Regions from separate parts of the Mesorhizobium sp. M1334 genome, predicted to be linked through region 1. Evidence: riboswitches for the same ligand, from Rfam matches in the RefSeq annotation. Region 1 holds a riboswitch; each other region holds the start of a gene.
What was found. A riboswitch is a leader RNA that binds a small molecule or an ion and turns the genes downstream of it on or off. The one in region 1 is predicted to bind thiamine pyrophosphate.
Positions count from the first base shown of each region.

Region 2: another riboswitch for thiamine pyrophosphate. It lies ahead of thiC (phosphomethylpyrimidine synthase ThiC); the one in region 1 lies ahead of thiB (thiamine ABC transporter substrate binding subunit).
Region 3: another riboswitch for thiamine pyrophosphate. It lies ahead of thiC (phosphomethylpyrimidine synthase ThiC); the one in region 1 lies ahead of thiB (thiamine ABC transporter substrate binding subunit).

Region 1 is NZ_JAMYLM010000002.1:644,378-654,882, reverse strand. Features, by position in the region: gene NKH17_RS06735 (ABC-F family ATP-binding cassette domain-containing protein) at 1-308, opposite strand, end outside; gene NKH17_RS06730 (thiamine diphosphokinase) at 310-954, opposite strand; TPP riboswitch at 1,095-1,209, shown strand; gene thiB (thiamine ABC transporter substrate binding subunit) at 1,253-2,266, shown strand; gene thiP (thiamine/thiamine pyrophosphate ABC transporter permease) at 2,507-4,126, shown strand; gene thiQ (thiamine ABC transporter ATP-binding protein) at 4,123-4,914, shown strand; gene NKH17_RS06710 (M48 family metalloprotease) at 5,169-6,638, shown strand; gene NKH17_RS06705 (RNA polymerase factor sigma-32) at 6,652-7,509, opposite strand; gene NKH17_RS06700 (amino acid ABC transporter substrate-binding protein) at 7,835-8,608, shown strand; gene NKH17_RS06695 (ABC transporter permease subunit) at 8,731-9,411, shown strand; gene NKH17_RS06690 (amino acid ABC transporter ATP-binding protein) at 9,408-10,181, shown strand; gene NKH17_RS06685 (CarD family transcriptional regulator) at 10,258-10,505, opposite strand, start outside.
Region 2 is NZ_JAMYLM010000004.1:44,180-54,684, forward strand. Features, by position in the region: gene NKH17_RS09830 (GntR family transcriptional regulator) at 1-258, shown strand, start outside; gene NKH17_RS09835 (ADP-ribosylglycohydrolase family protein) at 262-1,317, shown strand; gene NKH17_RS09840 (PfkB family carbohydrate kinase) at 1,314-2,297, shown strand; gene NKH17_RS09845 (ABC transporter substrate-binding protein) at 2,336-3,397, shown strand; gene NKH17_RS09850 (ABC transporter permease) at 3,458-4,327, shown strand; gene NKH17_RS09855 (ABC transporter permease) at 4,327-5,115, shown strand; gene NKH17_RS09860 (ABC transporter ATP-binding protein) at 5,115-6,185, shown strand; partial or broken gene NKH17_RS09865 (cyclic nucleotide-binding domain-containing protein) at 6,541-6,886, shown strand; gene NKH17_RS09870 (Fic family protein) at 7,036-8,580, shown strand; TPP riboswitch at 8,747-8,863, shown strand; gene thiC (phosphomethylpyrimidine synthase ThiC) at 8,967-10,505, shown strand, end outside.
Region 3 is NZ_JAMYLM010000010.1:92,144-102,648, forward strand. Features, by position in the region: gene NKH17_RS18685 (putative metal-binding protein) at 1-409, opposite strand, end outside; gene NKH17_RS18690 (DUF2604 domain-containing protein) at 406-711, opposite strand; partial or broken gene NKH17_RS33430 (aldehyde dehydrogenase family protein) at 850-1,075, opposite strand; gene NKH17_RS18695 (phosphotransferase enzyme family protein) at 1,236-2,243, shown strand; gene NKH17_RS18700 (hypothetical protein) at 2,710-2,976, opposite strand; gene NKH17_RS18705 (MFS transporter) at 3,310-4,965, shown strand; gene NKH17_RS18710 (DUF309 domain-containing protein) at 5,178-5,717, opposite strand; gene pmtA (phospholipid N-methyltransferase PmtA) at 5,877-6,473, shown strand; TPP riboswitch at 6,655-6,771, shown strand; gene thiC (phosphomethylpyrimidine synthase ThiC) at 6,875-8,710, shown strand; gene thiO (glycine oxidase ThiO) at 8,707-9,708, shown strand; gene thiS (sulfur carrier protein ThiS) at 9,677-9,874, shown strand; gene NKH17_RS18735 (thiazole synthase) at 9,878-10,505, shown strand, end outside.

The DNA.
Region 1 (10,505 bases):
GTGGCGCGATAGGGATCGTCGGCGGGCCCGAGCCCCGCCTCGACATAGGCGCGGACGGTCGCAAAACCGTCCATGTCGGGCATTTGCGGCAAGTAGCGCACGGTTGCCGAAGGCTGGCGGAAGACTTCGCCGTCCTGCGGCTCGATCAGCCCGGCGGCGATCTTGAGCAGCGTCGACTTGCCCGAACCGTTGCGGCCGACCAGGGCGATCTTGTCGCCAACTGAGGCCGTCAGGGCGGCACCGTCGAGCAGCGGCGTGCCGCCAAAGGTCAGCTTTATCCCGTCGAGATTGAGAAGCGGCGGTGCCATGTCAGCTTTCAGGTAAGGGAAAAGGATGCGCGAGCAGCAGCGCGCGGCCGCTGGCCAGCGCGATTTCCAACCGGCCCCTGACCTCGTTGGAAATGGTCAGCGACGAGCCGAACGCAACCTCGACGTGGTCGAGCGGCCATTTGGCACCGGTGACGCTCAGGCCGGCGAGATCGGAGAAGCCGAGCACCGAAAACAGCGTGCCGTCGGCATAGTCGAAGCCAGCCTTTCCGGGCAGCAAGGGAATGCCTTCCTGTGCGCCGCTGGTCAAAAGCACTTCCGTCCCGCCTTCCGCCAGCCGGACGCTCAGCGCCATATGCAGGAAGATGTGGTCGGTGCGTTTGCCGCCGAAAGCGCCTGCGAGCACAAGGCTGGTCGCACCGCGTTCGAGCGCGGCAGCGATAGCGAGTTCACCGTCGGTCTTGTCCTTTTCGGCGGGAAACACCTGCCGTGGTACGGCGGCCAGATCCTCCGGCAACTCGGCAGGCACGGAATCGAAATCGCCGACCCAGAGTTCCGGCCTCAGGCCCAGCATACGGGCATGGCCGATGCCGGCATCGGCAGCGATGACGCGCGAGCCTTCGACCTGGCGGTCGAGCAGCGGCGTGCGGATGAGATCGCCGCCAAGCAGGATGGTGAATTTGCTCATATCTCGTGGCCCTTACCAGCCCTGCCCCAGAAACGGAAGAATGAAACGGAAGATGAAACGGCAGACGAAACGGAAGGCTGGGCTTTGGATGCCCGGCAAACTTCCGCTTGCGCAGCACTTCGGCCGGGCCTATGTGTCGAAACGCTCTAACGGGGTGCCGGACGCGATCTTCGCGGACCGGCTGAGAGGCAAGACTGCCAACCCGCTGAACCTGATCCGGTTTGTACCGGCGGAGGGATTAGACGTTTCGGACAGCCCGACGCCTCAATTCCTTTCAACGCGAACGAAGGAGGCGCCGATGCGCAGTTTTTTCCACTCTCTTGTCCCGATTGTCCTGCTTGCGGCATCCGCGCTCGCCCTGCCAGGGCAGGCATCGGCACAGGATAGACTGACCGTCTATACCTATGAAAGCTTCACCGCCGATTGGGGTCCGGGACCGGCAGTGAAGAAGGCCTTCGAGGCCGAGTGCAGTTGCGTCATCGAATTCGTCTCGGTCGCTGACGGCGTGGCGCTGCTCAACCGTGTGAAGCTGGAAGGGGCCGCCACCAAGGCCGATATCGTGCTTGGCCTCGATACCAATTTGACGGCGGACGCCAAGGCAACCGGCCTGTTTTCGCCGCATGGCGCCATATCGGATGTCAGCGTGCCGGGCGGCTGGCGCGACGATATTTTCGTGCCGTTCGACTATGGCTATTTCGCCGTCGTCTACAATACCGAAAAACTGAAGAACCCGCCGAAGAGCCTCAGGGAACTGGTCGAGGGCGATGCCGGAGAGAAGATCGTCATCCAGGACCCGCGCACCTCGACGCCGGGTCTTGGCCTGCTGTTGTGGGTCAAGTCGGTCTATGGCGACAAGGCGCCCGAAGCCTGGGCCAAGCTCAAAGCAAAGGTGCTGACGGTGACGCCAGGCTGGAGCGAGGCTTACGGCCTGTTCACCAAGGGCGAGGCGCCGATGGTGCTGTCGTATACCACGTCGCCGGCCTACCACATGGTCGCCGAAAACACCGAGCGCTACCAGGCGGCGTCCTTCGAGGAAGGCGAATACCTGCAGATCGAAGTTGCGGGGATCACCACCAAGGGCGCGAAGAACCCCCTGGCGGAAAAGTTCATCGCCTTCATGACCGGACCGAAATTCCAGGATGTCATTCCCGAAACCAACTGGATGTTCCCGGCCGGCAAGACCGACAAGCCGCTCAATCCGGCGTTCGACAAGCTGGTCAAACCGACCAAGACCTTGCTGTTCAGCCCGGAGGAAGTCGCGGCCCACCGCAAGGCCTGGGTCGATGAGTGGCTTGCGGTGATGAGCAAGTAGCTTTGGCCGATTGATCGAAGATGATCGCTCTACGGCGCCCCCCTCTGTCCTGCCGGACATCTCCCCCACAAGGGGGGAGATCGGACGGCACGGCGGCTTTCGCCAGTCGCCGATGTTGCTGGAATGAGCAGAGCGCTGAAACTGCCAATCTCACCCCTTGTGGGGGAGATGTCCGGCAGGACAGAGGGGGGCGCGAAGGAACGCAATCCTCACTAAGAATCTCGAATCTGGTGGTCTAGCGTGCAACGCGCACCATCATCTGACTCCCGCATCACCGCCGGCATCCTCGCGCTTGCGGCAATAGCACTTCTGCTCGGCGGAGCATTTGCAGGGCTGATCATCGAAGCCACACGCGACCCGTCCGGTGTCGCCTCCGCCTTCGATTCGTATCTCTTGCGTATCGTCCGTTTCACGCTCTGGCAGGCTCTGCTGTCGACCCTGCTCTCCGTCGCGCCAGCGCTGTTCGCCGCGCGTGCCCTGTCGCGGCATCCACAGTTTTTCGGGCGAGGCTTTATCCTGCAGCTTTTCGCCGTGCCACTGGCGCTGCCGGCCATTGTTGCTGCACTCGGTGTCTTGGCGCTCTATGGCCGCGCCGGCTATTTTGCCGGCACGCTGGGCGCGCTAGGCGGCCAGAGCTGGCCCGGCATCTATGGCCTGTCGGGCATACTCGTCGCCCATGTCTTCTTCAACCTGCCGCTGGCGACGCGGCTGTTCCTGGAGGCGTTGCAGACCGTGCCGGCCGACCAATGGCGGCTGGCGAGCCAGCTTGGCATGGGTGCTGCGCCGGCCTTCCGGCTGATCGAATGGCCGCCGCTGCGTGCGGCCTTGCCGGGCGTTGCCGGGCTCGTTTTCATGCTGTGCATCACCTCCTTCACCATCGTGCTTACGCTCGGCGGCGGACCCAGCGCGACGACGCTGGAGGTTGCCATCTACCAGGCGCTGCGTTTCGACTTCGACCCGGCGCGGGCTGTGACGCTGACCCTGCTGCAGATTGCCCTAACCTTCGTGGTCGTGCTGGCCTTGACGCGGCTTGGCGCCAATATGACCGGCGACGCCAATCTGCCGGTGGCGCCGCGCCGGTATTTTTCAGCCGGTGCGGCCGAGACCGTCCTGAACGCGCTGGTGATCGGGCTGGCACTGCTATTTGTCGCCGGGCCGATGGCGGCCACGCTGGCGGCCGGGCTTGGCGCCGATCTCGGCCGCCTGGCCGGCGAGAGCGCGGTGCGGCAAGCGACGGCGACCAGTGCCGTGCTGTCCGTCTTATCGGCGCTGCTCTCCCTGGCGCTGTCGCTGTCGCTGGTCATGGCACGCCGGGCGCTGGCGCTCACCCGGCGGACAGGCCGACGGACGGTGCTCGAACATCTGGCCGACACCGGTGCGGGGTTCGTCCTGGTGGTGCCGCCCATCGTCATCGGCGCCGGCTGGTTCCTCCTCCTGCGCACTGTCAGCGATGTCTTTGCGATCGCCCCTGTCATGGTCGTTGCGGTCAATGCGGTGATGGCGATGCCGTTCGCCATCCGCGCCATCCGCCCTGCCTATGACGCGGCGAGCGAACGCCACGAACGGCTTTGCGCACAGCTTGGCATCTCGGGCTGGAACCGGTTGCGGCTGATCGACTGGCCGTCGCTGCGGCGGCCGCTCGCCACCGGCTTCGCTTTCGCCATGGCGCTGTCGCTCGGCGATCTTGGCGTCATTGCGCTGTTCGGCAGCGATTCCGTGCAAACCTTGCCCTACCTGCTGCTGGCCCGCATGGGCAGTTACCGCACCGAGGATGCGGCCGGGCTGGCGCTGCTGCTCGGCCTTGTCTGCCTGGCGCTGGTGCTGACCGCGGACTGGATGGGAAGGAGGGAGAAATCATGATGCCGATCGGCCCGGAACGCTCCATTTCGGTGGAAAAAGGCGCGGCCGTGCGGCTCGATAATGTCTCGTTCAGCTATGGTGAAACGCCGCTTATGTTCGATGTCGATTTCCCGGCATCGGAAATCACCGCCATCATGGGGCCGAGCGGTTCGGGAAAGTCGACACTGCTTAATCTGGTGGCCGGTTTCGAGGCGCCACGGTCAGGCCGCGTGCTCATCGGCGGCGCCGACGTCAGCACTGCGCCGCCATCAGCGCGGCCGGTATCGATGGTGTTCCAGGAAAACAACCTGTTTGCCCATCTGTCCCTCGAGCAGAATGTCGGGCTCGGCCGCTCGCCTTCGCTCAGGCTGGGCGAGGCTGACCGCGCCGCAATCGCCGCAGCGCTGAAGCGCGTCGGCCTTGCCGGCAAGGAAAGCCGACTGCCGCGCGAACTCTCCGGCGGCGAGCGGCAGCGCGTCGCGCTCGCCCGGGTTTTAGTGCGCGACCGGCCGGTGCTGTTGCTCGACGAGCCGTTCGCTTCGCTCGGACCGGCACTGCGCGACGACATGCTCGACCTGGTGGCCGACGTCCATTCGGAGCAGCGCATGACGGTGCTATTCGTCACGCACCAGCCGGACGATGCGCGCCGTATCGGCCAAAACATGGTTTTCCTGGACGGTGGCACGGTTGCCGCGACCGGCACCGCCGCCGATTTTTTCGTTGGGGCTGGACCGGAGGCATTCCGACGCTATATCGGCTCGGGTCCGTTTGCGGCTGGATCACGAGATGTTGCCCGGAAGCGGACATAATTTATGGTCAAACCGGCGGAAGGCGAAGCGGCGCTTGCTTGCCATGGTCGAGGTAGTGTGGCTAGGTCCGCCAGGAACTGGTCCGGCTTAGACCGTGATTTGCCCTTGCTGCCTCGTATCTGTCGGACGCACGAAGGACGCCGTAGAACTTGATTTTGCGCGTGATGCTTTCCGGAAATCGCGCCCGATTTTCGCGGTCACGTCCCAGGACTTGAAAGGAAGCCGACCTGCCGACCGGCATCGACAATCGGAGGGTGAAACCGCTGGCGCGCTTTCTGGCGCTGGCCGGTCTTGCCGTGGCGCTGGCAAGCTGCCAGATGTTCACGCCTCCCGACGTGCAGGAATCGGGCTTCCAGCCCTCCGACAAGCCGATTACGGTCGACAATGTCGCCGCTAACAGCAGGCTCGCCGAACTGGCGAAGGCGCAGCACCCGCGCATCCTCGCCACCTATGGCGGCGAGTATTCCGACCCCAAGCTCGAGCGCATGGTGGCCAAGGTCGTCGGCAGACTGACCGTGGTGTCGGCCAACCCGACCCAGACCTACCGCATCACCATCCTCAACTCGCCCAACGTCAATGCCTTCGCGCTGCCGGGCGGCTATCTCTACATCACCCGCGGCCTGCTGGCGCTGGCCAACGATTCGGCCGAGCTTGCCGCCGTCATTGCGCATGAGATGGGCCACGTTACGGCCAATCATGGTCTGCAGCGCCAGCAGCTGGAAGCCGAAGAGGGGTTGGCGACCAAGGTCGTTTCGGACGTGCTCGGCGACAACCCGACGGCCAAGGCGGCGCTGATCCGCGGCAAGCTGAGGCTGGCCCAGTTCTCGCGCAATCAGGAGCTGGAGGCCGATGCCATCGGCATCAAGTCGATCGGCGAAGCCGGTTTCGACCCCTACGCCGCCGGCCGCTTCCTGCAGTCGATGTCGGCCTATACCGATTTCCGCTCGATCAGCGGCGCCACCGACGCCAGCCTCGACTTCCTGGCGACGCACCCCAACACGCCGCAGCGTATCGATCTCGCGCAGCGCCACGCCCGCCAGTTCGGCGCGCCCGGTGTCGGGTCGCGCGACCGCGATTCATTCCTTGCCGGCATAGACGGGCTGCTCTACGGCGACACGCCGGAGGAAGGCTATGTGCGCGGCGAAACCTTCCTGCATCCTGGCCTCGGCGTGTCGTTCTCGGTGCCCAACGGCTTCATCATCGACAATTCGGCGGCGGCGGTGACGGCCACAGGCCCGGGCGACATGGCAATCCGCTTCGACGGCGTTTCGATCGACAAGGACCGCTCGCTGACCGACTACATCCGCAGCGGCTGGGTTGCCGGGCTCGACGACAGCAGCGTGCGCCAGGAAACGATCAACGGCAACGAAGCGGCAACCGCGCATGCCGGCGCCGATGGCTGGCAATTCGATATTGCGGTGATCCGCGCCGGCGGCCAGGTCTACCGCTTGCTGACTGCTGCACCGTCTGCCAGCACCTCGCTGGGCACGGTCGCGCGCTCGGTCAGCGGCTCATTCCGCATCCTGAGTGCTGCCGAGAAGGCAGCACTGAAGCCACTGCGTATCCGCATCGTCACGGTGCGGCCCGGCCAGACAATGGGCTCCCTGGCCGCACAGATGGTCGGCGTCGACCGCAAGCTGGATTTGTTCAGGGTGCTCAACGCGCTCTCGCCGGGTGCTGCGGTTTCGGCCGGCGACAAGGTTAAGATCGTCACCGACAAATAGCAGCCGACGCGATTCAGGCCGCGAGAAATTCCGGATTCTGCTTTACCAGCGCCGCCTTGAGCTTTTCCATGGCGCGCGCCTCGATCTGCCGGACACGTTCCTTGGAGATGCCGAGCGTTTCGCCAAGCGCTTCGAGCGTCGCGCCCTCGTCGCTCAGCCGGCGTTCCTCGATAATCCTGAGTTCTCGCGCATTGAGAGCGCCGAGCGCCGTCTTCAGCCACACCGAGCGGCGTTCGACGTCGATCGTGTCGCCGACCACCTCATCGGGCAGCGGGTCATCCGAAACCAGGAACTCCATCCGCTCGGTTGCGCCCGCATCGTCGGCAAGCGGCGTGTTGAGCGAGCTGTCCGGCGCCGAAAGGCGGGAATCCATCATCGCCACATCGGCCTCCGATACCCCGAGAGCCGCCGACACTTCGCGGTAGAGCGTGGCATTCGACGTCTGCTCGGCGCCGTTTGCCAGGCGGGCGCGCAGACGCCGCAGGTTGAAGAACAGCGCCTTTTGCGCGGAGCTGGTGCCGCCGCGCACGATCGACCAGTTGCGCAGGATATAGTCCTGCATCGAGGCGCGGATCCACCATGTCGCATAGGTCGAGAACCGCACCTCTCGCTCGGGCTCGAAACGGGCCGCGGCCTCCAGCAGCCCGACATGGCCTTCCTGGATCAGGTCGCCCAGCGGAAGGCCGTAGTGGCGAAACCGCGACGCCATGGAAATGACCAGCCGCATATGCGCGACGGTGATGCGGTGCAGCGCGTGCTGGTCATTGTTTTCCTTCCAGCGCAGCGCCAGGAGATGCTCTTCGTCACGTTCCAGATAAGGGGCTTTCATCGCCGCGCGAACCATGGTCCGTCCTGCACTGTCTTCCATCATGCCGCGCTCCTGCTTCAGGCGTTGCGGTGCGATCGAATCGTGAGTTGGCGCCGATGGTTGAAATGGCGGCGCCGCGCCCTACAACAGCGAAGAACGTGCCATGCGGGGGAATGTTCCCCCGGACTGTCATGTCGATTGCGCTGTTCCAGGCGATTCGCCACCGGCCTTGACTCAGCCGGATGGCCCCGGGAACTGCTGGTTGAGAATTGGATTTCAAGGGCGCGAGATTTTTGAAATTTAGTTTCTTATTCCGGCATCGCGCATCTGTCATTTTCCGGCACTCGCAATGACGCCGGACATCGGCCAAGGACGGGATCACAGAAAAATGAAATGGCTCAAATCGCTCATCATCGCCGGAACGCTGCAGGTTCTGGCCATCGCTGCCGGTCATGCCGGCGCCAATCTCGACCAGATCAAGCAGTCCGGCGTCTTCAAGGTCGGCACGGAAGGAACCTATGCGCCCTTCACCTATCATGATGCTTCCGGCGCGCTCGTCGGCTTCGACGTCGAGATCGCGCGGGCCATCGCCGAGCGCCTCGGCGTCAAAGCCCAGTTCCTCGAAGGCAAATGGGACGGGCTGATCGCCGGTCTCGACGCCAACCGCTACGATGCCGTCATCAACGAGGTCGGCATCACCGAGGCGCGCAAGGCCAAATATGACTTTTCTGATCCCTACATCGCCTCCAAGGCGGTGCTGATCGTGCGTGGCGACAACACCGATATCAAGAGCTTCGCCGATCTCAAGGGCAAGAAGGCGGCGCAGTCGCTGACTTCGAACTTCGGCAAGCTGGCTGAAACCAACGGCGCCGAACTCGTCGGCACCGACGGCTTCGACCAGTCGATCCAGCTTCTTCTTACCGGCCGCGCCGACGCCACCATCAATGACAGTCTGTCCTTCCTCGACTTCAAGAAGCACAAGCCCGACGCCAATGTGAAGATTGCTGCGCAGGAGGAAAACGCCGACTATTCCGGCGTCATCGTGCGCAAGGGCGATCCGGAACTGGTGGCCGCCATCAATAAGGCGCTGGCCGACATCAAGGCCGACGGCACCTACAAGAAAATCGCCGACACCTATTTCGGCCAGGACGTTTCGAAGTAAAACGGCTTTCTCGTGTGGGCCGAACGCCGGCCCGCGTCGTTCATACCGCGGCGAGCTGTCTTTTGACGGCCCGCCGCTTTCGCGTGATGTGAGCGACGGCAATCTGGCAAGGAGGAGCCTTCGTGCCGCACTGGCTGCAACTGATGCTGGAATCCCTGCCTACGCTGCTGTGGGCCGCACTGATCTTCACCGTGCCGTTGACGCTGCTGTCGTTTGCATTCGGTCTTGTCCTAGGCCTGGTTGTGGCGCTTGTCCGGCTGTTCGGTCCCAAACCGCTGGTCGCCGTGGTCCGCTTCTACGTCTGGATATTCCGCGGCACGCCGCTTCTCGTGCAACTGTTCCTGATCTTCTACGGCCTGCCATCGGTCGGCATCCTGCTCGACGCCTTTCCGGCAGCACTGATCGGCTTTACCTTGAACATCGGCGCATATTCGTCGGAAATCATCCGCGCCGTCATCGGTTCGGTGCCCAAGGGTCAGTGGGAAGCGGCCTATTCGATCGGCATGACCTGGGCCCAGGCAATGCGGCGCACCATTCTTCCACAGGCGGGGCGCGTCGCCGTGCCGCCGCTGTCCAACACCTTCATCTCGCTGGTCAAGGACACTTCGCTCGCCGCCGCCATCACCGTGCCGGAGATGTTCCAGGCGGCCCAGCGCATCGTCGCCACCACCTATGAGCCGCTGATCCTCTATGTCGAGGCAGCGGCTCTCTATCTGGTCATGAGCTCCGTGCTGTCGGCCTTGCAGGCGCGGCTGGAAACGCGGCTCAACCGTTATGGCGGCTTCCTGGAGGCGCGCGCATGATCGGCCTCACCAACATCGAAAAGCGTTTCGGCGACAATTTGGTGCTGAAGGGCGTGACCGTCACCATCGAGGAAGGCAGCGTTACGGCGCTTGTCGGGCCCTCGGGCGGAGGGAAGAGCACGCTTTTGCGCTGCATCAACCTGCTCGAGCTGCCGACTTCAGGCACGGTGCGGATCGGCGACGATGCACTCGAGTTCCACCCCGGCGGCAGGGTCTCGACCAGGGATATCCAGCGGCTGCGGCTGCAGACCGGCATGGTGTTCCAGAATTTCCAGCTGTTTCCGCATCGTACTGCGATCGAGAACATCATGGAGGGGCTGGTGACGGTGCTGAAATGGCCCAAGGAGAGGGCGCGCGAACGGGCGCTGGCCCTGCTCGAAAAGGTCGGCATGGCGCACAAGGCCGATGCCTGGCCGGCGACGCTGTCAGGCGGCCAGCAGCAGCGCGTAGCGATTGCCCGGGCTCTGGCGCCTTCGCCGAAAGTCCTGCTCTGCGACGAGCCGACCTCTGCACTTGATCCGGAACTGGCGCAGGAGGTGGTCGACGTGCTCGGCAAGCTCGCCAGCGAGGGCACGACCATGGTGATGGCGACGCATGATCTGCGGCTCGCCTCGAAGATCGCGCGGGAAGTGGTGTTCCTCGATGCCGGCAACATCGTCGAACAAGGGCCGGCCGCGGTGTTGTTCAGCAACCCCGAGCGCCAGCGGACCAAGCGGTTCATTGCCACGCTGAAGCAGGAGGCGGAAAGGGAAGGCGGCGGCAAGAGCTAGAATGGCCATTACCGGTCCGCCAAAACAAAAAACCCGGCGCGAGGCCGGGTTTTTCTGAATTCGAAGGCGAAAAGGCTCAGGCAGCTTCTTCCTGCTCGGCTTCCTCATTGTCGGCCTTGGCGCCGCGCTTGGGGCCTTTGTTGAGGTTCACCTCGATGAGGCGAACCGCTTCGGTCTCCGACATGCGGTTGACGGCCGCGATCTCCCGGGCCATGCGGTCGAGGGCCGCCTCGTAGAGCTGGCGCTCGGAATAGGACTGCTCCGGCTGGTTGTCGGCGCGATAGAGGTCGCGCACCACTTCCGAGATCGAGATCAGATCGCCGG
Region 2 (10,505 bases), on a different contig from region 1:
GAGGATGTGCCGTTGCGCGGCCTGCGCGAAGGCTCCCTGCACCAGACGCTTCGCGGCGCCGGCCTCATTCCCGACCATGGCGAGGAATGGGTCGGGATCGAAATGCTCAACCCTGAGGACGCTGCAATCCTCGGCTGCCCGCAAGGCACGCCGTTCCTGCGCGGTCGTCGGCTGACCCGCGCCGCCGATGACCGGCCGATCGAATATGTGACCAGCCTGCTCAACCCGGCGCATTTTGCGCTGCATATGAGGTTCTGAGAGATGCCCGACGACACCCGGGACACGACCGATCGGGCTATGGGAGCGCTTGTCGGCGGGGCACTGGGAGATGCGCTGGGCATGCCGACGCAGCTTTTGTCGCCGGCGCGGATTGCCGAACTCTACGGCCAGGTCGAAGGCTTCATTACTCCTTTCGCCGACCATCCGGTGTCGAAGGGGCTCCCGGCCGGAACGATCACCGACGACACCGAACAGGCGCTTCTGCTTGGCCGTATCTTGGTCGAATCCGGTAACCGGTTCGACCATGCGCGGTGGGTCAACGCGCTGCTCGACTGGGAACGCGATGTCAAGGCGCGCGGCAGCTACGATCTGCTGGGACCATCAACCAAACGCGCCATCGACGCCATCAACAATGGTATACCAGCCGAGGAAGCCGGGCGCAGTGGCGACACAAATGGTGCGGCCATGCGCATCGCGCCAGTAGGTATCATGATGCCGCTGGAGCCGCTTGACGCGCTGGTCGCCAAAGTGGCCGAAACCTGCATGGCGACGCACAACACGTCGATCGCAATCGCTTCGGCCGCAGCGGTCGCTGCCGCCATCAGCCGCGGCGTCGCTGGCGGCGACTGGCGTGCCGCTTCCGACAACGCCATCACGGCAGCGAGACGAGGGGCGACGCTCGGCCATTGGGCGACCGGCGGTGACATTGCTGCGCGCATTGCTTGGGCGCAGGAGCTTGTGCGCGGCAAGGCGACGAAGGACGCGATCCGACTGATCATCGATCTGGTCGGCACCGGCGTCGCCAGCCAGGAGTCGGTTCCGGCTGCATTCGCAGTGCTGGAAGTCGCCGGTGGTGACCCTTGGCAGGCGGCAGTCATCAGTGCCAATCTCGGTGGCGACACCGACACGATCGGCGCCATCGCGGCCGGCATGGCCGGTGCCTGCACCGGCTTTTCCCGATTGCCTCAGAACCGCATTGCAAACCTCAAGGGCATCGACATGACGGGGGTTAGCGCGCTCGCCGCCGACCTTGTTGTGGCGCGGATGTCCAAGGGCCGTGTGGACAAGGGCAGTGGCGGCAAGGATGCGGCGGCATGAGAGGGCGTCTCGTCCATGTCGGCAGCGCGGTGGTCGACTATGTTTACCGCATCGATGCCTTGCCGGCCCCGGGCACGGAGAAGACTGCGTCGAGCTATGCACGAGTCGCCGGCGGCGGCTTCAACATGATGGTCGCGGCCAGCCGCACCGGCATGAAGGTGGTGTTCGGCGGCCAACTCGGCAGCGGACCCAATGGCGACTTCCTGCGCAGCGCCTTCAACGCCGAGGGTATCAGTACTGTGACCCCGCCATCGCCCATGATGGACAGCGGCCATTGCGTCGCCTTGATCTCGAGCGATGCCGAACGCACCTTCGTGTCTTGGCCGGGCGCTGAAAGCGTACTCAGCCTCGACATGCTGGCGCCCGTGGTGGTCGCTGCAGACGACTGGGTGTTCACGTCAGGCTATACGCTGAGCTATCCCAAGGGCCGCGACGCGCTCACCGACTGGATCGAGGCGCTTCCGGCCGACACACCGCTTGTCCTCGACCCGACACCTGTCATCACCGACATTCCCTACCCTATCCTGTCGCGGATACTCGCCCGTACTACCTGGTTGAGCTGCAACACGACGGAAGCGGCCGCGATTGCCGGTCCGGGCGCCGTCGAGACACTCGCGTCACGGCTGCTAAGTGACCACTCCCCTAAGGCCGTTGGCGTCGTCATTCGTGCTGGCGCGAAAGGCTGCCATGTGCGGCTGGCCGACGGCTCGGCGCAAACGATTGCCGGCTTCGAGGTCGCCGCCCTCGACACCAATGGCGCCGGCGACACCCATATCGGCGCTTTCGTCAGTGCGCTGGCGCGCGGCATGCCGCCTTTTGCGGCAGCGCGCTACGCCAATGCGGCGGCGGCCATTTCCGTCACCCGCCACGGTGGTTCATCAGCGCCGACCGACCACGAGATCCAGACATTCCTGAGCCATGGCGGTCCGCCGATCGGCCTCCATGGCCAGAAGCAAGAGGCCAAACGCCCGACAGCCTGACAAGCCCGGGAAGCGGGCAAACACAGAGAGGAACGAACATGCGCATGCCCGACTTGACTGCCCTGCTGACGGCGACCGCCGTCCTCACCTCCGCACTTGCATTTGCCGCAAACGCCGACGAGGTGCACGTACTCAACTGGAAGGGCTACGGCGCCGACGAGCCGTGGGCCATCGAGGCCTTCGAGAAGGCGACCGGCAACAAGGTCGTCAACGACTTCTTCAATTCCGAACAGGAAATGCTGACCAAGCTCAGGACCAATCCCGGCCTCTACGACGTCGTTATGATCAACGCCGCCTTCAACGACCAGGCAATGGCGGAAAAGCTGATCCAGCCGATCGACACATCCAAGCTGCCGAACTATGCCGACATCAGCAAGGACAAGGCGAGTTCGCCGATGCTTGTCCATAACGGCAAGGTCTATGGGGTACCGTGGGTCTGGGGACTGACGGCGCTCGCCATCAACGACAAGTCCTTCGACAAGCCGCCAACGAGCATCGCTGAAATGTGGGATCCCGCCCACAAGGGCCGCGTCACCATCCGTGACGATGCCGTCGAGGCGGTGCAGTTCGGCGCCATTGCCACCGGCCAGAACATCAACGATGTCAAGGACATGGAGGCGGTCAAGGCGAAACTCACCTCGCTCATGCCGCAGATCAAGACGTTCTGGAGCTCGGAGAACGACTGGAACCAGATGGTTGCCTCTAACCAGATCGACATCGGCACCTATTGGAGCGGCTCGGCCGACCGCGCCAAGACCCATTTCAAGCTGCCGGTCTCGCTCGTGATCCCGCGGGAGGGCGCTGTCGCCTGGCTCGACGCCTTCTCCATTCCCGTCGGTTCCAAGAATGTCGCCGGCGCCGAGGCCTTCATCAACTACATGGTCGACCCGACGTTCTATGTCGAATGGGTCACCAAGGTCGGAGCCCCGGTATCCGCCAATACCAAGGCTGTGGAAGCACTTCCCGAGGATGCGTTCAACCGCAAGGTGATGGGTGACCCGGCAGTTGCCAAGCGCATTCAGTTCCAGGCGCCGATCACAGACGCCCAGCGCGAAGCCTATCTGTCGCTCTGGCAGCAGCTCAAGGTCAACGTGAAGTAACAGCAGAAAGCGGGATCAGCCGATCTTACATGTCGGCTGATCCTTCCCTGGGAGGATGTCATGGCAGCACAGGTTGCGGCCGCGTCGCGCAGCGGGCTGAGATCGGCCTTGCCACTGCTGGCGCCTGCCTATCTCTGGCTGACCGTTGCGATCTTCTTGCCGCTCTCAGCCATGGTCTTCTTCTCTCTGATGACCGAGCTGCCGTTGTCGGGCAAGCCGTGGGCGTTCACGCTCGAAAACTATACCGCCTTCTTCTCGCAAAGCCTCTATCTGACGCTTCTGCTCGCCTCGCTGCGCCTCGGCCTCGAAGTGACGCTGTGGTGCATCATCGTCGGTTATCCCGCCGCTTATGTGCTAGCCAAGGTGCTGAAAGGCCGTAGCCGCGAAGCGATTTTCCTGCTCGTCATCCTGCCGTTCTGGTCAAATGGGCTTGTGCGCATCTTCTCCTGGGCGATGGTGCTGCGCGAAGGGGGCATTCTCGATACCGCGCTCAACGCCGTGCTGCCGTTCAAGATCAATATCGACCTGATGTATTCCTATCCGGCTGTCATCATCGGGCTAGTGCACTCCTACGTTCCTTACATGGTGCTGACCTGCTACCTGACCCTACAGGCCATCGACGACTCGCTGATCGAGGCCGGGCGCTCGCTCGGCGCATCGCGGCTGCAGATGCTGAAGCGGGTCATCATTCCGCTGTCGATGCCGGGGCTGGTGGCTGGCGCGGCCCTCATCTTCGTCCCGGTCGTTGGCTCGTTCATGGAGCCGCGCATACTTGGCGGCCGTACCGGCACCTTTTACGGCACTGTCATCGAGGACCAGTTCGTCGCCGTGTTCAATTGGCCGCTGGGTGCTGCGCTCTCCTTTATCCTGCTGGCCGTCGTGCTGGTCATCCTGGCGGTTGCCTCGCCGGTGCTGAGGAGGGCTATGTGATGGCGACGACACGGGTCCTCGAATGGCTCGGCCGCCTCTACATCTGGCTATTGCTCGCCTTCCTCTATGTGCCCATCATCATCATGGCGCTGATGTCTTTCAACGTTTCGCCCTTCTATCAGCTGCCGTTCGAATGGACGACGGAATGGTATGCCTCGCTGTGGCAGAACGACCAGCTCATCTCAGCCACCTGGAACAGCCTCGAGATCGCGGTCATCACCACCATCATTTGCGTGGTGCTTGGCTCCGCGGCGTCACTGGCGCTCTACCGCTATGAGTTTCGCGGCAAAAAATTCCTGCAGGCGCTGCTGTTTCCGCCAATCGCCATTCCGTGGCTGATTACCGGCACGGCGATGCTGATCTTCTTCTTCGGCGTCGGCATCGGGCGCGGTCTGTTCGCCATCCTGCTCGGCCACGTCGCGCTTGCACTGCCCTATGTCATCGTCGTCGTATCGGCCCGGCTGCAGACCTTCGCGCCCGAGTTGGAAGAGGCGGCGCGCTCGCTCGGCGCCAATCAATGGCAGGTGACGAACCGCGTCACGCTGCCCTGGATCATGCCGGGTGTCATTGCCGGAGGGCTGTTCGCTTTCGCCGTGTCCTTCGACCAGTTCGTCGTATCCTACTTTCTGTCGACGCCCGGCCAAACGACGCTGCCGGTCGAAATCTACGCCGCGATCCGTAAGGGATTCACACCTGAGATCAATGCGGTCTCGACAATCATCATTGTCGTGTCGATGGCATTGATGCTGCTCACGGCGCGCTTCTTCAAATTCGGCGGAGAGAAATAATGGCGGGCGTGCAGGTATCGAATGTGTCGCGCAGTTTTGGCGCGCACAAGGCGCTGGACGATGTCTCCATCGATTTTGCCGACGGCGGCTTCTACGCCCTGCTCGGTCCCTCCGGCAGCGGCAAGACCACGCTGCTGCGCCAGATCGCCGGCTTCGACTTTCCCGACTCTGGCCGCATCTCCATAGGCGGCGAAAGTGTTGAGCGGGTGCCAGTGGAGAAGCGGCGCATCGGCATGGTGTTCCAGAACTACGCGCTGTTTCCCAATATGAGCGTCGCCGACAATGTCGCCTTCGGCTTGTCCGTGCGCGGCGAGCCCAAGGCAGTGATTGCTGCCGAGGTGCAGGGGGCGCTCGACCTCGTGCAACTCGGCAAGCTCGGTGGTCGCCGGCCACACCAGCTCTCCGGCGGCCAGCGCCAACGGGTGGCGCTCGCTCGCGCCATCATCACCAAGCCGCGTGTGCTTCTGCTCGACGAGCCGCTCGGCGCTCTCGACAAAGCGCTGCGCGTCGGAATGCAGCTCGAGCTCAAGCGCATCCAACGCGAGATCGGCATCACCACAATCTTCGTCACCCACGACCAGGAAGAAGCGCTGACGATGAGCGACCGCGTCGGCATTCTGCGAGACGGCAAGCTGGTGCAGGAAGGCCCGCCCGAGGAGATCTACAATCGGCCGAAGAGCGAGTTCGCCGCCACCTTCCTCGGCGATGCCAACATTTTTCGTGGCGAGAGCACAGGCAACGGCATCCGGCTGCCGGACGGCACAGCGATTTTCGCTGGATCTGGCGCCAACCTTGCCCCTGGCGCAAAGGCCAGTTGCGCCGTACGGCCCGAACGCATCCGCATCTTCACTGATGATGCCGAGGCTACGGATGCGGCCAATGCGAATGTGCTGCGAGGCCAGGTGTCGAAGCGCATCTTCGCCGGAAATAGCAGCACCTACTTTGTCGAGCGTGCTGGCCAGACGCTCAAGGTGATTGTGCTGAACACCGGTGCCGTCAGGCTGCCGGAAGGTCAGGATGTCGTGCTGCGTTGGTCGCCGGAAAGCACGGTCTCGATCGTGTCGGGGTAGCAGGCCAAAGATGCACCACTGACCGACTCAGATGGGGAGTGTGGATGGCATGGCGTTTGTGATGGCAAAAAGATTGCAGCATTCCTGGTTGAGGTCGGCGCCTCAATTTCCCTGAGCGACAGGATCGGTCGGTGTATTTGGATGGTGTCAATCCGGCGCCCTCTTCTCTCCCGGATCGTGCATGGTACCCCGAAAACCGTTCTGCATTGCTCCCAACGGCCTGACGATCCTGTGCAGCATTGGGCCAGACCGCTAGCGCCTCTGCGCTAGGTAATTTCCCGGAGGGACATAACCGAATTTCGCGGCCTGCGGAATCGCGCGATTGCCGTGTCACGGACCAACCGGGAAAACAGCCATGCACGCCCAATCGACCTCCAGAATTTCGCTGCCGTCACACTCTTTGCAGTCGAGCCTGCCTGCTCGCGTTCGATCCGACACCGCTACAGCCGGTCAGCTTCTTTCCCTCCGGTTCGGAGATCTATGCCCAAGGTGAAAAAGCCGGAGCCTTCTATCAGGTCGAGTTTGGCGGCGTCCGTATTTACCGCCTGCTTGCGGACGGTCGCAGGCAGATAAGCGCCTTCCATCTGGCTGGGGAGACATTCGGCTTCGAAGCCGACACAACCCATCATTTCTTCGCCGAAGCCATCAATGCCACGGGTGTGCGCGTCATCCGCTTTGCCACTGGTGCAAATATCAGCCGATGGCGGAATTGTTACTTTGTCGACTTCAGCAATGTGTTAGAATCGTTTTTCGGAAAAAGTGGCCTTGTGGCATCAATTTTCATGGAATAGGATCATTTTTCATAGTTTCGGCGGAACTGACCAAAATTCGATAAAAGGATTCGCTTTTCATGCCTGCGGCGCAACAGCACCAATTTTCAGGTCCTGTTACTGTTTTTCAGGAAATCCGCCTTCCTGAAAGGGCCACCCCGGCCGGGTACAGCGCCCTGATAGGAGCCTACAGGCTCGCCGTGCCCTTGCCCCGCACGTTGTTCGCTACTGGCGAGCATCATCGCATTACCGAACGGGATGGCTGGCGGATCATGACTCCCCGCCATGCCCCAAATCCTACCCTCGAAGGTCACCTGACCTTCGCGCTCAAGTACGAGGGACTGGACCTTGCCGTCCTCAAGCGGCTGTTCCAAGTGACCGGTCCCGCGCCGATCGAGGCGCTGGTCCGTGAAAGTCGGACCGGCAGTTATGCCCGCCGCATCTGGTTTTTATATGAATGGCTGAGGGGCGCGCGTATCGATCTGCCGGACGCGGATGCCGGAAGATACGTTCCGGTTGTCGATCCTGAGCTGCAGTGGCCCGGACGCGAGAAGACCGCTTCGCGCTACCGTGTAAGGGACAATCTCCCCGGCACGCGTGAGTTCTGCCCTCTGGTGTTCCGCACCAAGATTCTCGAAAAATTCATCGGCCTCGGACTATCGAGGCGCGCGGAGGCAATCGTAGCGGACGTGCCGCGCGACGTCCTTGCTCGGACCGCCGCCTTTCTTTTGCTCAAAGACTCGCGATCAAGTTACGCGATCGAGGGCGAGCGGCCGCCGCAAGATCGCATCCAACGCTGGGGCCGCGCGATCGGCGAAGCCGGCGGCCGGCCAATAGATCGCGATGAGCTGCTGCGTCTGCAAAGAATTGTACTCGGCGACGCCCGTTTCGTCAGACTGGGCTTCCGAAAAGAAGGAGGATTCGTCGGTGGGCATGACCGAGACAACCGCATGCCCCTGCCCGATCACATTAGCGCTCGGCCCGAGGACCTGCCGCAGCTAATTGATGGAATGGTGGCCTTCGATCAAGGCGCGGCGCAAAACCTTGATGCAGTTATAGCCGCCGCAATTCTCGCCTTCGGCTTTGTCTACATCCACCCGTTCGAGGACGGAAACGGCCGCATTCACCGCTACCTAATCCACCACGTCCTTGCCATGCACGGTTTCAATCCACCGGGAGTGGTCTTTCCCGTCTCAGCGGCGATCCAGGACAAGATCAACGAGTACAGGGGCGTGCTCGAGAGCTATTCGCAACGCCTTCTGCCGTTGGTTGAATGGGAACCGACGCCCGAATTCAACGTCCGGGTTCTGAATGACACCGGTGATTTCTACCGTTTCTTCGATGCAACCCCACACGCCGAATTCCTCTATGCCTGCGTTCAGCGGACGATCGAACGGGACCTTCCGGAGGAAACCGCTTTTTTGCAGCGCTATGACCAATTTCGGCGGCAGGTGGACGCCTCTATCGACATGCCCGAGCGGCTGACGGACCTGCTCTTCCGTTTCCTTCACCAGAATGGTGGCCATCTGTCCAATCGCGCATGCGAAAAGGAATTCGCCGCGCTGACCAATGAGGAGGCAGGGAGAATCGAGGCCATCTACGCGCAAACCTTTGGTGGCAAGTGAAGGCGTAACCTTCACAAGGATCTTCAGGCCAACGGTTGCGATCCTTATCCCGGCCTTCGTCACCAACTCTTGGTTGTCGAGTTTTTTCCGCACCGTCTGACCGACCGCCGATCACGGCCTCGGCCCAAATGCGCTTGACAAATCGACGCCGGCCCGTTCAACCTGAGGCATTCACCAGGGGGGTCCCGGCAAGGGGCTGAGATACTGCTGGCTTTCGCGGCGCAGTGACCCGTTGAACCTGATCCAGTTCATACTGGCGTAGGGACGGTGCAAGCGCTTAGCGGGAGTTTACGCCCCAGGTCCTGTTTCGGCAGGTCAACCAAAGCGTCTTTTCATCCTTCCGGCACAGAACTGGGTCTCCAATGCATGAGCAAAGGAGCCTCAAGATGAATGCCCTCACCCCAGCCGTCTCAACGGGACCGCTGCCTGCCTCACGGAAAATCCACAAGCCCGGCACCATCCACCCACAGATTAGGGTGCCGATGCGCGAAGTCTCCGTCCATCCGACGGCCGGCGAGCCGCCCGTCACCGTCTACGATCCGTCCGGCCCCTATACCGATCCGGCTGTCGCAACCAGCATCGAAAAAGGCCTAGCCCGACTTCGCCACGAATGGATTTTGGCGCGCGGTGATGCCGAGGCCTGTGACGGGCGCCATGTCCGGCCGGAGGACAACGGGTTCGCTACGGGCGAACGCCTGACGCCAGAATTTCCCATTCGCAACCGGCCACTTAGGGCCAGGGCCGGCAAGGCGGTGACACAGCTTGCCTATGCGCGCGCCGGCATCATCACGCCCGAAATGGAGTTCGTCGCCATCCGCGAGAACCTTGGTCGTGAGATCCTGCATGGCAAGCTTGACCGTGACGGCGAGGCTTTCGGCGCGACGCTGCCCGATTTCGTGACGCCGGAATTCGTCCGAGAGGAGGTGGCGCGCGGACGCGCAATCATTCCCGCCAACATCAACCATCCCGAGAGCGAACCGATGATCATCGGTCGCAATTTCCTGGTCAAGATCAACGCCAATATCGGTAACTCCGCCGTCACCTCGTCCATGGCCGAAGAGGTCGAAAAGATGGTGTGGGCGATCCGCTGGGGCGCCGATACGGTGATGGACCTGTCGACCGGCCGCAACATCCACAACATCCGCGACTGGATCGTGCGCAACTCGCCGGTGCCGATCGGCACGGTGCCGCTCTACCAGGCGCTCGAGAAGGTTGGCGGCATTGCCGAGGATCTGACCTGGGAGGTCTACCGCGACACGCTGATCGAGCAGGCCGAACAGGGCGTCGACTATTTCACCATCCATGCGGGCGTGCGGCTGCACTACATCCCGCTGACCGTTGACCGGGTCACTGGCATCGTCTCGCGCGGTGGCTCGATCATGGCCAAATGGTGCCTGCACCATCACCGGGAAAGCTTCCTCTACGAACATTTCGCCGAGATCTGCGACATTTGCCGCGGCTATGACGTGTCCTTTTCGCTGGGCGACGGCCTTCGTCCCGGCTCGATCGCCGACGCCAATGACGCAGCACAATTCGCCGAGCTGGAGACGCTCGGCGAGCTGACACAGATCGCCTGGGCGAAGGATTGCCAGGTAATGATCGAAGGCCCCGGCCACGTGCCTATGCACAAGATCAAGGAGAACATGGACAAGCAGCTCGCCGTCTGCGGCGAGGCGCCGTTCTATACGCTTGGGCCGCTGACGACCGACATCGCGCCGGGCTACGACCACATCACCTCCGGCATCGGCGCGGCGATGATCGGTTGGTTCGGCACCGCCATGCTCTGCTACGTCACGCCCAAGGAACATCTCGGCCTTCCCGATCGCAACGACGTCAAGACGGGCGTCATCACCTACAAGATAGCCGCACACGCCGCTGATCTGGCGAAGGGTCATCCGGCGGCGAAACTCAGGGATGATGCCCTT
Region 3 (10,505 bases), on a different contig from region 1:
GGAAAGGAATCTCGTCGGGGCCGTGAGCCTGAAGCAGCGGTTGAACGGGTAGCCGCTGTTGTTGCGCCAGACTGGCTATGGTCTCGGGCGATGCATCGTCAAGGCCATCGAGACGCATCATCTGAAAGCCAAGGCTTTTCATTGGCAGCGCGCTCCCGGTGGACGGATCAACGAATTTCACCGACGGAGGCATCAGGTCGTAGTTCGTGAAGTCCAGGCGCACTGCGCACACCAGCGGCCGAGGCGTGACCTTCACCGCAGCAAACAGCACCAATACACTGGGGAAGGTAGCCTCCAGAAGGAACCAACCCCGCCGACGGTAAGTGTCTTCTAGCTGCCGGTATCGTGCGATCTCGCGCTCAAACTTGCGTCGAGAGACCGCCTCATCGACGATCTGATTCTCAGTCAACCCGCTGCACCAGCCTTGAGGCTGAGGAAGAGCTTTTGGCCGGCAGCCATACCGATCTCCTCGATCTTCTTGCTCGCGTCAAGAACCGCGCCGCCCTCATCCTTGAGTTCCCAATTTTCAGGGGGCTGTCCTACGTTGCCTGAATCCGTAAGTGCCTTGGCGATGATCGTATGAAGGGGCGCGTTAACGTTGGCTTCGACAGAAACCGGCTCGCCATTCACAATGATGGTCAAGTTTATTTTGTTGTTTGAGCCGGTCTGTTGACCGGCAGTCTCAGGGGCAGTCTTCGGAGACTTCGCCATTGTTTACGTCCCTCAATCCACCGAATCAACTAAGCACAACCTCAAATTAGCCGAATCGAATCCCAAGTAAACCGCAGTCTTTGCCCTTCTAACCCCAGAACAACGGTTTCACAGCCTTAAGGCCGGCGGAGACGGCCGGGCGCGGCCGAGATCGCCGGTGTAGAAACAACGGGCAAGGCCGAATTCGGTGTCGTTCACGAGCGAGGCCTCTTCCTCGGCTTCGAACTTGAACTCCGGTGCGATCGGCCGAAGACCTCTTCCTCAGGGGAGCGCATCTTGGCGCCGCGTTGGCGATCACCATCGGCTGCAAGAACGAACCGCCAAGCGCATGGCGCTTTCCGCCGGCAACGATTTTGCCGCCTTTTCATCTCGACCTGCGACTTTCCAAACTGTCCTTCGCAGTGCTATGACGGCGTCGTGCTGTTCTCGGAACGTCTGACGCGGCTTCCATGCGTTCTCATCGCGCTTTCCCGGATTATCACATTATTGGGCGTGAGCGGCGTTATATTGGAGCGCCGAGCCGGATGACGGCTTCGGATTTTGTCACATCCGGATCGAACGTGTATTTGACGCCCATGATTGATATCGACAAGGATTGGCTCTCTTCCAAATACTCGCTCGGTTTTGACGCCATTGAACTGGTCGTTGACGGCGTTAATCGGACCTATCGGGCACGTGCGGGGAAGAAGCATTTCTATTTGCGGCTCTACCGCGCATCCGGAAGGCCCCTTTCGCAGATCATTGCGGAGGTAACCCTGCTGACGCAGTTTCCTGACTGCGCGGATGTGGGTGTCAGCCGACCTGTAGCCACGGCCGATCGGTCCACTCATATCCTTGAATTGGCATGTGGTGGTGGCCTTCGTCACGCTTGCCTTTTCGAAAGTGTCGATGGGGATCCGATCGAGCTTACACCGGCTGGTATGGCGCAGTTCGGAGCGTCCATCGCGCAACTGCACCTGGCCATGCCGACTGCCATTTGCGGAGACATGCGAAGCCTTGAGCCGATAGCGATAGTCCAAGACACGTTGCTGGCACTTTCTCCCATGCTTGAGAGCCGCGAAGTCTCGGGAGTGATTGAGCACGACTACCTGGCATGCATGCGGCGATCTGAGTCGCACTCCCTTCCAGCCGGCCTGTGTCACGGCGATGCCTGGACAGGCAACACTCGCGTTCACCAGGGAAAGGTCCACTTTTTCGATTTTGACGATTTTGGACACGGCCCTCTTGTTCTCGATCTCGGCACGGCGGCATGGCACTTAACGCGCGCCGAAAGTCCACATTTCGGTGACATGGTCGCTTCACTGATATCCGGATATGAAAGGGTCCGCCCGTTGTCGAAGATTGAGCTAGAGGTGCTGCCGCTTTTCATCGGCCTTGCTGAAACCCGCTCGCTGCTGTTTCTCGCGCGCTATTGTGCGTTGACCGATGACTTGTGGGCTGAAACGTTTCAAACGGCGATGGATGTATTCGCGCTGTCGCAGCACCCTCCTGAAAACTATCGCGACGTGGAATTTGGATCGCATAATGGCTAATTAGAGCTGCGGTCGTGTGGACGCTTGGCGCGACTGGATTGCCTAGTGGTCATGTAAGAACGCAAGGGCGCCGGTATGGGCCGGAAGCCCGTGCTCGCCCTCCGATTGGGCGATTGTCGTTGTCCTCCTGCTGGATCTGCACGAGCGTCAGCATCTCGCCCGTCAGCACCCTGCGATCAGCTAGAACATCTCCAAACGTCATCTTGAAGTTTGAGCCCTGCGTTCTTGCATAGCTGCATTGCACAAAGTGGGTTTGCGCATTGCACAACTTTTAGCCATTAAGCCTACAGCTGATGCACGCGATGGTTTCCTCCCATTCCATCGTATCAGCTGTTCCCCTCTGAAGGTTTTGACCTTCACACCTAAAGGGCCTCGGTTTCCGATGGCCCTTTTTTTTGGCGGTCGCCACGTCGTTAATTGCAACGCGGCGCGATCGCCGGTTAGCAACAAGCTTTGGGCGTCATTTCTATCTGGCGGAATCAACCCCTTCCGACAAAAGCCTGACCTTTGCCAGTCTTCTACGGGCCAGCGTTCGCGCCAAAAGTTCAAAGCCGCGTCCGTAACATTCAACAATGAAAGCCAGCGTTACCAAGTCGAGCAGAAAGTCGTCGATCGCATGCGTGAGCGCATCCGACCTTTGTTCAAATCGAAGTAGCAAGGCGCGCGCCTCTTCGATCGCGGCCTGGCAATCGTCTGCGTCTATCAGGGAATCGATCCTGTCAAAGATCTCCAAGCGTCCTCACTTTTCGAAAGCCACACTCAGCATCGAACGCCGCTGATGAGTGAGTTTTCAACAAAAGAAAAGGGTCGCTTTTCGCGAAAAAAATCGCTCGGCAGCGCGTCGAACGAGCATGATGTCTCAAATGACATGAGAATTCCGGCTCACCAACATGTCGTCGAAGGCGAGTGAGCCGGCCCATTTCTGCGTCTCGGCCGCCAGACCACCGGTCAGGAGGAACTGTGGCCACACCGTCGGAGACAAATGGGTCCATCTATTCTTCCAGCCGCCACGGTTCAGCCTAGATTACATGGGAAGCGACAATAACGGAAAGCAAAGGATCGCAAAATGAGTAGGGTGGCTGGATCAAACGAAGATTTGGCTGCACCAACGACCTTTGGGCCACTTCTGCAGCCCACCTTTCGCTCGATCTGGCTCGCCACGCAGGTTTCAAGCCTCGGCTGGTTGATGCAGACTGTTGCCATCAGCTGGCTGATGGCAACGATCTCGACTTCCGATCTGATGGTTGCGTTGGTGCAGGCATCATCGAACCTGCCCGCTTTCGTCCTGTCCGTTTTTGCCGGAGCTCTCGCCGACAATTTCAGCCGGCGCCGGGTGATGTTCGCCGGTCGGTGCCTTATGGTGATTGCGTCCGCGATGCTGACCGCGTCCGTGGCGCTGGGCTTTGTCAGTCCATGGATGATCCTCGGCTTCAGCTTCTTGATCGCAAGCGGCGGTGCTCTCAATGATCCGGCCTGGCAAGCGTCGGTCGGCGATATCGTGGATCGACGCGATGTTCCCGCTGCCGTCACCCTGCTTTCTGTTGGCTTCAACACCGTCCGGACTGTGGGTCCGGCGCTCGGCGGCATTGTGGTTGCCTCATTTGGCCTTATGGCGGCATTCGCGGTGACCACGCTCACCTATTTCGTACCCTTGGCTACTATTTGGCGCTGCAAGTGGAAGGTTCGCTCGTCCCCTCTTCCCCGCGAGTCGATGAGGACGGCGATCTATGACGGGCTGCGCTTCACGGCGATGTCATCGGAAATCAAGGCAGCGATCGCGCGCGGAACCCTCTTTGGCCTGGCGAGCATTGCCATACTCGCGCTGCTGCCGGTGGTTGTCCGCGACCAGCTGGGAGGAGGCCCGCTTGCCTATGGCGCGCTCATGGCCGGCTTCGGAACCGGTGCCGTCTTGGCCGGCCTCTCCAACAGCCTGTTCAGACGGAGCTTGTCGCAGGAGCGACTGATGAGGCTTTCATGCGTCGCCTGTGCGGCGTGTTCTCTCTCCCTGGCACTGACATCTTCGATTGCCGTGGCGGCAATTGCACTCGCCTTGGGCGGCGCGGGCTGGGTGACCGCCTGGTCCGGGGTTGGTGTAAGCGTGCAGCTGGCGAGCCCGCGCTGGGTCGTGGGGCGCACCATCTCGATCTACTATGCTTTGATAGACGGCGGCATCGCGCTCGGCAGCTGGGTGTGGGGCACGGTGGCCGAAAACCATTCGCTGACCTGGGCGCTAGAGGGTTCCGCTGGAGCCCTGTTGATCGTCGCTGCAGCCGGCGTTCTCTTTCCGCTTCGAGAGCGCCGCGACTCCGAGCCCGATCCCTTAGAGGAATTCGATGCCCCAGCTGTCTCTCTCAATTTGAAACCGAGGAGCGGCCCGATCGTGGTCAAGATCGAATATCTGATAGCCGAGAGAAATCTCGAGGCCTTCCTCGACCTCATGCGGCAGCGGCGCCACGTACACAGCCGCGTCGGTGCTCGGAACTGGACGCTCCAGCGGAACCTGCAGAAGCCTATGCATTGGACAGAAACGTTTCGCACGCCGACCTGGACGGACTACCTTCGCCTCAATCATCGTCTGACGGAAGTGGACAAGGAACTGGACGAGCGTGTCTTTCAGCTGCACGCGGCCGAGACCCCACCTCAAATGACACTTTCCATCGAGCGGCCGACAAGCTCGGCCCGCAAGCCCGAGCACTCAGCTTTTCGCCATCCCCGTCATTGAAGCCTGGCCGGCATCTCTGTCATCAATCGATTGGCTACGAGCGCGACCGGTCAGCCCCGACCTTCAAGACCATCGACATCGAAGCGGCCGCGAGTTGCCCATAAAACATTACTGCACTCTTATTGTTTGTGACGCATGCGGGTGGTGAGCGGTTTTCACAGCCCATTTCCTGCTACAAAGCTAGCTGGACACTTGAACCACTGAATTGCCGATCAAACGCTCTCGGATACTGGTGCGAGTATGAAATCAAAGACAGGTTCAGGCTGGGCAGGCTTTGGCTCCCGCAGAACAACCGGGTAAGCTACGATCGCTTGGGCATGTGCAGCGAGCGCGGCAGGTGTCATTCCCAGTGCTTTCTCAAACAGGCCGCCCGGCACTCTCACCACCTGACGAAAAAGCCCTGCAGCTCTTGTCGCATGGCGCGCCGCAGCGACCCGCTTTCCCTCACGGATCTTCACGCCGGCCGCCGCCAACAGGATCAGTCCCTTGAAGAACAGGCGGTGCTGAGCGCTTTGTTTCGCAGCCTGCCAGAGAGGCTCCCAGGCTTCATGGGCTTCCCAGTAGTAGCCGTGATTGAAAAGGTCGATTCCCCATCGAAACACATCTGAGCCAAGCGCTTCGCCAACGGCGACGGTCACCGGATCTGATCGGTAACTGTGGCCCAAGGGATCACGCACCGGATGCGGATATTTGCCGGGCAGATACGCATAGCTCGGGAAACTTTTTTCGGGCAGCAGGCGAGGGCGAAACATAGGCCCAGCAAACATGAAAGTGCGTTAATGGGCAATTCATGCTGACCGCGTCGTGACAGGCAAGCAGTCTTAACGGGCTTGTAAAGGGTGGCGAGATTGGCCAAAACGCGCTTTGCCAAATTCATGACGTTGGGTAAGCGGCTGACGCAGGGAGAAGATATGATTTTGCGACTGAAGGAGCGGCTCGGCAAAAGGTTTGAGGAAGAAGTCCAATTCTTCAAAGGCTGGCAGAAGGACAAGAAGGGCGTGGGAGCCCTTATTCCCACTTCGGTTTATGCGGCACGCCGGATGGCAAGCGTGGTGAACCCACGGTCAGGATTGCCGATTCTGGAGCTTGGCGCGGGAACCGGTGTCATCACAAAGGCGATCCTCGCCAGGGGAATCAAGCCGCGCCAGCTGGTTTCAGTCGAATATTCCAGGATTTTCTACGACGGCCTGGTGCAACGCTTCCCGAATGTGGACTTCAGATTGGGCGACGCATTTGCGCTGGACGAAGCGCTGGGTGAGCGCAAAGGTGAACAGTTCGATTGTGTTATAAGTGCAGTCCCGCTGTTGAGCTTTCCAATGCAACAGCGTGTCGCGCTGGTTGAGGATCTGCTTGCCCGTATTCCTGCCGGCCGGCCCGTGATTCAGATCACATACGGACCTCTGTCGCCGGTGATCAAGATGCCAGACCGTTACGTGGTTTCCCACTATGACTTCGTCGTCCGCAACATACCGCCGGCACAGCTCTGGACTTATCGTCGAGCAGTCTAGCCAAATCTGGACGGTTTCCTTCTCTGAGGGTTCCGCTGAGTGGTGGCCTTGCACCCAAACAGGATGTGGAACAGAGCAGGGGCAGATGCCAGATTGCCAAGAAGACGACGCGGTCCTGGTTGATTTGACAGTGGGCGGGCCAAATGCGCTTGACAAAGCCGCGCCGGCCCGTTCAACCTGAGGCATTCACCAGGGGAGTCCCGGCAAGGGGCTGAGATACTGCTGGCTTTCGCGGCGCAGTGACCCGTTGAACCTGATCCAGTTCATACTGGCGTAGGGACGGTGCAAGCGCTTTGCGGGAGTTTACGCCCGAGGTCCTGTTTCGGCAGGTCGACAGAAGCGTCTTTTCATCCTTCCGGCACAGAACTGGGTCTCCAATGCATGAGCAAAGGAGCCTCAAGATGAATGCGCTTACCCCCGCCGTGTCGACGGGACCGCTGCCCGCCTCGCGGAAGATCCACAAGCCCGGCACCATCCACTCGCAGATCAAAGTGCCGATGCGCGAAATCTCCGTCCATCCGACAGCCGGCGAGCCGCCCGTTACCGTCTACGATCCGTCGGGCCCCTATACCGACCCGGCTGTCGAAACCAGCATCGAAAAAGGCCTGGCCCGACTTCGCCGCGAATGGATTTTGGCGCGCGGCGATGTCGAGGGCTGTGACGGCCGCCATGTCCGGCCGGAGGACAACGGATTCGCGACGGGCGAACGCCTGACGCCGGAATTTCCCATCCGCCACCGACCGCTCAAGGCCAAAGCAGGCAAGGCGGTGACGCAGCTTGCCTATGCGCGCGCCGGCATCATCACACCCGAAATGGAGTTCGTCGCCATTCGCGAGAACCTTGGTCGCGAGATCCTGCACGGCAAGCTTGAGCGCGACGGCGAGGCTTTCGGCGCGACACTGCCCGATTTCGTCACGCCCGAATTCGTGCGTGACGAGGTGGCGCGCGGACGGGCGATCATTCCCGCCAACATCAACCACCCCGAGAGCGAGCCAATGATCATCGGCCGCAATTTCCTGGTCAAGATCAACGCCAATATCGGCAACTCCGCCGTCACATCGTCGATGGCTGAAGAGGTCGAAAAGATGGTGTGGGCGATCCGCTGGGGCGCCGATACGGTGATGGACCTGTCGACCGGCCGCAACATCCACAACATCCGCGAGTGGATCGTCCGCAACTCGCCGGTGCCGATCGGCACGGTGCCGCTCTACCAGGCGCTCGAGAAGGTTGGCGGCATTGCCGAGGATCTGACCTGGGAGGTGTACCGCGACACGCTGATCGAACAGGCCGAGCAAGGCATCGACTATTTCACCATCCACGCCGGCGTGCGGCTGCATTACATCCCGCTGACGGTCGATCGGGTTACCGGCATTGTCTCGCGCGGCGGCTCGATCATGGCAAAATGGTGCCTGCACCATCACCGGGAAAGCTTCCTCTACGAGCACTTCGCGGAGATCTGCGACATCTGCCGCGCCTATGATGTGTCCTTCTCGCTCGGCGACGGCCTTCGTCCCGGCTCGATCGCCGATGCCAACGATGCGGCGCAATTCGCCGAGCTGGAAACGCTTGGCGAGTTGACGAAGATCGCCTGGGCGAAGGATTGCCAGGTGATGATCGAGGGGCCTGGCCACGTGCCGATGCACAAGATCAAGCAGAACATGGACAAGCAACTCGCTGTCTGCGGCGAGGCGCCGTTCTATACGCTTGGACCGCTGACGACCGACATCGCGCCGGGCTACGACCACATCACCTCCGGCATCGGCGCGGCGATGATCGGCTGGTTCGGCACCGCCATGCTCTGCTATGTCACGCCGAAGGAACATCTCGGCCTTCCCGATCGCAACGATGTCAAGATCGGCGTGATCACCTACAAGATCGCCGCCCATGCCGCCGATCTGGCGAAGGGTCATCCGGCGGCGAAAGCCAGGGATGATGCCCTTTCCCGCGCGCGCTTCGAGTTCCGCTGGGAGGACCAGTTCAACCTGTCGCTTGATCCAGAAACCGCGCGGTCTTTCCACGACCAGACCTTGCCCAAGGAGGCGCACAAGGTGGCGCATTTCTGCTCGATGTGCGGGCCGAAATTCTGCTCGATGCGTATTTCCCACGACATCCGCGCCGAGGCGCAGAAGGAGGGCATGGCGGCGATGGCGGCGAAATACCGCGAGGGCGGCGATCTCTACATGCCTGCGGGCGAGACCGGCGCACCGCTCATACCTCAGCCACGTGAGCCATCATGAAGGTCTTGGTCAAAGGGGCCGGCGTCGCCGGCCTCACCGCCGCCTTCGAGTTCGCCGCACGCGGCGTGGCGGTTACCGTTGCCGAGATAAGGCCTGCCCTTGGCGGCAATGCGTCGTGGTTCGCCGGTGGCATGTTGGCGCCATGGTGCGAGCGTGAAAGCGCCGAGCAGCCGGTGCTGGATCTCGGGCGCGGTGCCGCCGACTGGTGGGATGCCGCAACGCCCGGCCAGGTGACGCGGGCCGGAACGCTGGTCGTGGCCGCGCCGCGCGATGCGGGCGAGCTCGACCGGTTCGCCAGCCGCACGACGGGCTTTCGGCGCGTCGAGGAAGATGAAATTGCCTTGCTGGAGCCCGACTTAGCCGGCCGCGTCCGCCGCGGATTGCTCTTCGCCGCTGAGGGCCATCTTGATCCGCGCCAGGCGATGGCAGCACTTCATGACAAGCTCGCGGCCACGGGTGTTGAATTCCACTTCGGCGCCGACGCCCAGCATGTTTTTGGTTTCGATCGTCAGATCGACTGTACGGGAATGGCGGCGCAAAATGACTGGCTGCGCGGCGTTCGCGGCGAAATGCTCACCCTGCGTACACCTGATATCTCGCTGTCGCGCCCCGTCAGGCTGCTGCATCCGCGCTTTCCACTCTATGCAGTGCCGCGCACCGACCACCGTTTCATGATTGGTGCGACGATGATTGAAAGCCAGTCCGGCGGACCGGTCACGGCGCGCTCCATGATGGAGCTGCTGGGTACCGCCTATGCCCTCCACCCGGCCTTTGGGGAGGCCGAGATCGTTGAAACCGGTGTCGGCGTCCGCCCAGCCTTTCCCGACAATTTGCCGCGCGTCGAAACGAACGGTGAAATCATCGCGATCAACGGGCTCTATCGTCACGGTTTTCTCCTGGCTCCCGCCATGGCGCGCCAGGCTGCCGACCTGGTTTTCAGTCAAGACAGAACCAAGGAGCTTGCCCATGAAACTGATGGTCAACGGCGAAGCGCATGAGGTTGCCGCCACCACGCTAGAGGCGCTGCTTGCCGCGCTTGACTATGAGGGCGATTGGCTGGCGACGGCCGTCAACAATGACCTCGTGCACAAAGCCAACCGGGCGGAATTCCAGTTGAACGACGGCGACCGGATTGAAATCCTCTCGCCCATGCAGGGCGGCTAGGCCATGATCGAGCTTTATGAAGCCGAGCTTCCGTCCCGCTTGCTTCTTGGCACGGCTCAATATCCTTCGCCGGCCATCCTTGCCTATGCAGTCAGGGCATCGGGCACGGCGGTGGTAACCGTGTCGTTGCGCCGTGAAATGGCACGCGGCAGGGCTGGCGAAGAATTCTGGTCGTTGATCCGCTCGCTTGGTGTCAGAATCCTGCCCAACACTGCTGGCTGCCACTCCGTCAAGGAAGCGGTCACGACCGCAAAAATGGCGCGCGAAGTCTTCGGTACGAACTGGGTCAAGCTTGAAGTGATCGGCAACCACGACACCCTGCAGCCGGATGTGTTCGGTCTGGTCGAAGCCGCCCGCATCCTGTGTGAGGACGGTTTTGCTGTATTCCCCTATACCACCGACGACCTTGTCGTTGCCGAGCGGCTGCTTGCGGCGGGCTGCAAGGTCTTGATGCCGTGGTGCGCTCCGATCGGTTCCGCTCTCGGACCGATCAACATCACGGCGCTGCGCTCGATGCGCGGACATTTCCCTGATGTTCCGCTGATCGTGGATGCGGGGCTCGGACGGCCGTCGCACGCGGCAACCGTCATGGAGCTCGGCTTTGACGCCGTACTCCTGAACACCGCGGTCG